DNA from 2 places in the Vibrio sp. T11.5 genome. Region 2 is predicted to be linked to the other one. Evidence: predicted binding sites of a transcription regulator. Region 2 holds the regulator's gene; the other holds the start of a gene.
The links. Region 2 encodes PurR, which represses purine synthesis genes. Its sites were predicted from a motif close to TNANGNAAACGTTTNCNTNA; they were not measured.
Positions count from the first base shown of each region.

Region 1: the regulator PurR is predicted to act here: its motif matches at 2,092-2,111, upstream of folD (bifunctional methylenetetrahydrofolate dehydrogenase/methenyltetrahydrofolate cyclohydrolase FolD).

Region 1 covers NZ_JAPPTP010000007.1:139,647-143,068, reverse strand. Annotated here, with positions in the region: gene dnaX (DNA polymerase III subunit gamma/tau) at 1-96, shown strand, start outside; gene OH455_RS09875 (YbaB/EbfC family nucleoid-associated protein) at 168-497, shown strand; gene recR (recombination mediator RecR) at 514-1,113, shown strand; gene folD (bifunctional methylenetetrahydrofolate dehydrogenase/methenyltetrahydrofolate cyclohydrolase FolD) at 1,161-2,024, opposite strand; tRNA gene OH455_RS09860 (tRNA-Arg) at 2,226-2,302, shown strand; gene OH455_RS09855 (DUF2913 family protein) at 2,504-3,112, shown strand.
Region 2 covers NZ_JAPPTP010000001.1:629,525-632,946, forward strand. Annotated here, with positions in the region: gene torR (two-component system response regulator TorR) at 1-186, opposite strand, end outside; gene torD (molecular chaperone TorD) at 424-1,071, shown strand; gene purR (HTH-type transcriptional repressor PurR) at 1,286-2,293, shown strand; cyclic di-GMP riboswitch class I at 2,439-2,524, shown strand; gene OH455_RS02950 (TfoX/Sxy family DNA transformation protein) at 2,713-3,306, shown strand.

The DNA.
Region 1 (3,422 bases), on a different contig from region 2:
CAGGCGTTTGTGAGCTTAGAAAATGATAATCATGTTCAGTTCATTGAGCAAAGATTTGCTGCAGAACTCGATAAAGACAGTGTACGACCAATCTAATTCTGGGGTTGAAAAGTCATACTTCGACCCCATTTATTAACGAAATAGGCTAAATAACCAGAGAGATAATCATGTTTGGTAAAGGCGGTATGGGCAATTTGATGAAGCAAGCCCAGCAAATGCAAGAGCGTATGCAAAAGCTTCAAGAAGAAATTGCAAATATGGAAGTGACAGGTGAGTCTGGTGCAGGCCTAGTAAAAGTCACTATCACGGGCAGCCACAGCGTGCGTCGCGTTGAAATTGATGAAAGTCTGATGGAAGACGACAAGGAAATGTTAGAAGACCTTATCGCTGCTGCTTTCAACGATGCTGCTCGTCGTGTTGAAGAAACTCAGAAAGAAAAAATGGCTGGCGTGACTGGAGGTATGCAACTACCACCGGGCATGAAAATGCCTTTCTAATCGATAGGGTTAGTTAATGCGCACCAGTCATATGCTGGAGCAATTGATGGAGGCCTTGCGTTGTCTGCCTGGGGTTGGTCCCAAGTCGGCTCAACGTATGGCCTTTCATTTGTTACAGCGCGATAGAAAAGGTGGTTTGCAGTTATCGGATGCGTTAAGCCATGCGATGACTGAAATTGGTCACTGCAATGAATGTCGCACGTTTACCGAAGAAGAAACCTGCCATATTTGTACCAATCCTAAACGTCAGGAAAATGGTCAAATTTGTGTAGTTGAAAGCCCGGCTGATATTGCTGCTGTAGAGTCAACGGGTCAGTTTTCTGGCCGCTATTTTGTTTTGATGGGGCATTTGTCTCCCCTTGATGGAATTGGTCCGAGTGATATTGGCCTGGATGTGCTCGACTACCGCTTACGCCGAGGGGATGTTTCCGAAGTCATTCTCGCGACCAACCCCACAGTCGAAGGGGAGGCCACAGCACATTATATCGCTGAATTGTGTAAGGAACATCAGGTTCAGGCGAGCAGAATTGCCCATGGCGTCCCTGTAGGTGGTGAATTAGAGTTGGTGGATGGCACAACGCTCTCACATTCACTGTTAGGTCGACAAAAGCTATGATTCATACTGGATGATTGAAAAAGCCACTCTTGAGAGTGGCTTTTTTGTTATTTCTGTTTGGTGTGAAACTGTTCACAAGCCAACATTGTATTCTCAATCAAGCTGGCTACTGTCATTGGACCAACACCACCAGGAACGGGTGTAATAAAGCTCGCACTTTCCTTCGCGTTTTTGTAATCGACGTCACCGACGAGTTTTCCAGACTCTAAGCGGTTGATACCGACATCGACTACCACGGCGCCTTCTTTGATCCAATTACCTGGAATAAAGTTAGGTTTACCTACCGCTACTACCACTACATCAGCTTGTCGCACGTGGCTTTCGAGATCTTTGGTGAATCGGTGACAAGTGGTCGTGGTACAGCCCGCTAGCAGAAGCTCAAGCGTCATAGGGCGGCCAACAATGTTAGACGCGCCTACAACAACCGCATGCATACCGCGAAGGTTGATATTGTAGCGGTCAAGTAACGTGATGATGCCTTTGGGTGTGCATGAACGAAGTTTAGGGATACGTTGAGCAAGACGACCAACGTTATAAGGGTGGAAGCCATCAACGTCTTTTTCTGGGTGAATACGTTCTAATACATGTGTTGTATCGATACCAGCGGGTAACGGAAGCTGTACCAGAATACCATCAATTTCTTCGTCAGCATTCAACTCATCAATTAGAGACAACAATGCTTCTTCTGAAGTTGAAGCAGAAAGATCAAATGATTTTGATACGAACCCTACTTCTTCACACGCGCGACGCTTGCTTCCAACGTACACTTGCGATGCCGGATCTTCCCCGACCAGCACTACAGCAAGGCCAGGTGCTCTTAAGCCAGAATTGACACGAGCCTTCACACGAGCGGCAACTTCCGATCGAACGGTTTGAGAAATAAGTGTTCCATCAATATTTTGAGCAGTCATGGCGTTCCTTTAAATAGAATGGCTATCTAGTTGCCGCGCATTGTCGCAAAAAATTTGACTAACATCTATAAGCAAACGTTTGCCTTGGGGTGTTTTTAATCAAAATGCAATCTGGTGACCTTTTTTTAGTCATTCAGATCAGAATGTTAAGAAAATACCTTGTTTTAAGAACTCGAACTCGTATAATCCTTTCCCTGTAGCGCGCCCTTAGCTCAGTTGGATAGAGCACGTGCCTTCTAAGCATGTGGTCGCAGGTTCGAATCCTGCAGGGCGTGCCATTTCTTTAAAAACCCTGATGGCTTAGCGGCTGTCAGGGTTTTGTCTTTCTATGAAAGGATGAAAACTGGTTCATAACCATAGCGTGACGATTGCACTGAATTTGACCTGTACATAAGCTGAGCTTTTCTGTAGCATGACGTTCCTTCTCAAAGTACCTAAATTGATTAAAGCTTGAACAGGGCCCCATACGTTCAGACAACATGCGCAGTATCCATACTAAAATTAAACCCGAGTTTGAGCCTCTTCTGTCTGAGCTAGCATTACATGCATTGCTTCATCTGCACACTAATCATTCTGCACAGGCTTTAGGCCGAAAGTCGCGTTCGGACATCAATGATATACTTTCTGCTTGGCTGAACAAGGCGGCTAACAGCAAGAAGTATAAGCCTTTTAAGAAGAAAGTCCGCTCTCTGGTCAGTCACGCTCGCTCTCAGCGTCTGGATATGGAATCAATGCTAGGCAATCTGTTCTCACCAATTCATGGTGATGAATTGCCTCATTTAGACAGCTTTCTTTTGCTTATCAACTCTATAGAGAAAGAACTCAATACAACGGTGCTGGTGTCTAGTGCAGAAGAGGTGGACTTAGCCTTTAATCCTAAAGGTTGTCTATTGTGTGTGCTGTCACCGGATTTGAATGCGCATTTTGATAATCGCAATCGTCTATCTGCTAATATTTCAATGCTATTTCGTGGTACTCGTGGCGAAAAGCATGCCATTCTTCGAACCATTTACGCTTCCGCAATCTTTGAACATAAAGTTGATTACGAAGATGATAGCTTTGTGCGCATTAGCTTAGGTTTGAAATAAATTTACCGCTTCGTCCCTGAATGGACTGAAATCTTAATTGCCTTCATTTAATTGTATTTTTACGAATTTTAGCCGCAATTTACCGATAAATCGCGCACTGGAACCAATTGTTTACACTCTTTAAAGCTCGAAAAGTAAGCTTAAACTCTCAAATTTTTCAGATTGTCATAAAAATTTAATCTTATTGTGTATTGAGAAACCTCATCAAATTCATCATATTGTAATCAAGATGTAATAAAAATAATGAGGAGAATGTATGCAGCATCAAGAAATGATTCAACCTTCTAACTTTGGCGTTATCAGCCGCACT
Region 2 (3,422 bases):
TAACCCATCTTCACCGGGAAGGTTGATATCCAGCATCACCAAATCAACTTCATCACTTTGTAGCGTGTCGCGCATTTGCTCGCCGCTTTCAGCTTCACTGACTTGGTAACCCTCGTTTTGAAAGTAGCCAACCAACTTGCTGCGAGTCACTGTGTCGTCTTCAACTACTAATACGTGATAGCTCATTTACACCACTTACTTACATTTGGAATTGTCTTCGTTTGTATTCTATTCATAATCAGTAACAATTCTAGTGTTTGTCGTCCTATCAAGGGGAAACCTGAGTGTTTATTGATTCAAAACAAAACTAGTCTCAGGCATTAATAACTTTGCACTTTTGCACTCAATCTGAAACAACACCCATTATCGCTATTCATTTTTATTGGTTAAACTGGAAAGCAGAATTTTCAGGAGTCTGAACTCATGCAAGAACTTAAAGCATTCAACGAAAAACGCGCTGAAATATACTGGTGGTTGTCCAGCTTATTTGCTAAAGAGCTAACAGAAGAGGATCTTCAGCAGTATCAATCTGTAGAGATCCGTTCTTTTCTAACAGGGCTGGGGGAAAACTCTCACCTGAAACCAGCCATAGATAAACTAGTCATTGCGCTCAATCGTCTTATCGATCGTGAAGATGCTCAGCTTGAACTGGCCGCAGACTTTTGCGATTTGTTTCTCAAATCAAACAAGGACTCAGCACTGCCTTACGCTTCGATATATATCGGCAACTCTGGCCTTCTCAATGACCAACCAGCCGCAGACATGGCGGAGTTGATGGCTAAACATGGCATTGAGGTAGACAAAGGGCTGAATGAGCCCGCAGACCACCTAGCGATTGAGCTCGATTTTTTGGGCAACCTGATTATCCAAGCTAACGAGCTAGATCAAGAACGCCACATGGAAGATTCATTTGCCGAACAGGAAGGATTTATTCAACAACATCTCCTGAGTTGGGTGCCACAATTTAGTAAGCATTGCGAAACATTGGACAAATTTGGCTTTTACTCTGCGGCTGCTTTGCTACTGGTTACGTTTCTTGAACTCGACTGCGCCTACTTAAGAGGTGAGTAACCTTGTTATGAATGTGTGATACAAAACTTATTACACCTTCTTTTTGTTTGCTCTTCTTTTGTTTGCGGTCTAGAATCGTGACCGCAAACGATAAAAATGAATGAACTAGAGACAAACCGCTGAATTAAGCGGTTTTTGTGTTTCTGATACTTTCTGCCAATTTATTCTACAATCTGAATATACCTCCTGGCAGTCATCGACAGGACAGAACCTTATGGCCACTATTAAAGATGTGGCACGCCTAGCTGGTGTGTCAACTACAACAGTTTCTCACGTAATTAATAAGACACGCTTTGTTGCCGAGGCGACACAAGAAAAGGTAATGGAAGCGGTCACGGAATTGAATTACGCACCAAGCGCCGTCGCACGCAGCCTGAAGTGTAATACTACTCGTACTATCGGCATGCTTGTTACTCAATCGACCAACCTATTCTTCTCTGAAGTCATTGATGGTGTAGAAAGCTATTGTTATCGTCAAGGCTACACGTTGATCTTATGTAACACTGGTGGCATCTACGAGAAACAACGCGACTATATCCGTATGCTCGCGGAAAAACGTGTCGATGGCATTCTAGTTATGTGTTCTGACCTAACAGAAGAACTCAGTGAGATGCTAGACCGTCAGAAAGACATTCCTAAAGTAATCATGGATTGGGGGCCTGAAAGCTCTCAAGCCGACAAGATCATTGATAACTCAGAAGAGGGGGGTTATCTTGCGACCAAATACCTAATAGACAACGGGCATAAAGATATTGCTTGTCTAAGCGGTCACTTCGAAAAAGCGGCCTGTCAGGAACGTATCTTAGGCTTCCGTCGTGCAATGACCGAAGCCAATCTTTCCGTCAACGAAGATTGGATTCTAGAAGGTAACTTCGAGTGCGATACAGCGGTGTTGGCAGCCGATAAAATCGTCGCCATGGACAAAAAACCATCAGCAGTGTTCTGTTTCAACGACACCATGGCACTAGGTTTAATGAGCAGACTGCAGCAAAAAGGTGTTCGTATTCCAGAAGATGTTTCTGTGATTGGCTATGACAACATCGAACTCGCCGAGTATTTCTCACCACCACTCACAACGGTCCACCAACCTAAACGACGCGTTGGTAAAAATGCGTTTGAAATTCTTCTCGAACGCATCAAAGACAAAGAGCATGAAAAGCGTGTATTTGAAATGCACCCAGAAATTGTAGTACGCGATACTGTGTGCAAATTCAACAAATAGCAGTGTGAAACGCCCGATTAATAACTCAATCTATTAGTCGGGCCTATCATTCAGGCGCAATTTAATTGAACCAAGATCACATTTGATCAATAGAGATGTGATACTTGCCTCAAATTTTATTTATCCTTAAGATGTTCGACTAATGCCACGAACAGGGCAAACCACTCGAAAGAGTGGGACGCAAAGCTTCCGGCCTGACTCAGGAAACTGAAAGGTAGCGGGGTTGCCGATGGGCAAAGATGCAAACGATTCGTATCGTTTAAAACACAACACTACAATTCTCACTTTTGAGCGAACATTGTAAATGTATGAGTTTTAATCTGGTATGACACCTTATTGACACTTTATCTGCATTATTTTGCTAATCTCTCGGACCTGAATTTGGTGGCGTATAATAATATACACCGAGATAACACAGCATGGATAAACCAATACTTAAAGACTCGATGCGACTTTTTGACCCACTTGGTCGTATAAAATCGCGTTCGATGTTCGGCGGATTCGGAATCTTCGCAGACGACACAATGTTCGCATTGGTAGTTAACGATATGCTCCATATCCGCGCCGACGACAAACTGGCTAGTCAATTTAAATCTGAAGGCTTAGAGCCCTATGTTTACAAAAAACGAGGCTTCCCGGTCGTAACCAAATATTTCGCTTTAACCAACGATGTCGCCTCCTGCCCCACCCGCGCGATAGAGCTAGCGCAGAGCGCACTCGAAGTCGCTAAAAAAGAAAAGACATCTCAAGCGAAAACTCGACCTAACCGCCTTAAAGACCTCCCTAACCTCCGTCTTGCAACTGAACGTATGCTAAAGAAAGCGGGCATCGATAGCGTTGAAAATTTAGAGGAAACAGGTTCAGTTAAGGCATTTAAGGCGATTCAAGCCACTCATACCGCAGACGTGTCCTTAGAATTGCTCTGGGCGTTGGAAGGCGCAATCAATGGTAAGCATTGGTCCGTCATTCCACCTGAACGTCGACAGGAGCTGGTCAACATACTCAACAGCTAATCAAGAATCGATGAAAAGCCAACCAGACGGTTGGCTTTTTTATTGGCTGTGAAATTTAATCTTTGCCAAACAGTTCTTATTTGTTAACAATTTAAATGAGCGCAATGTGTCTGCTG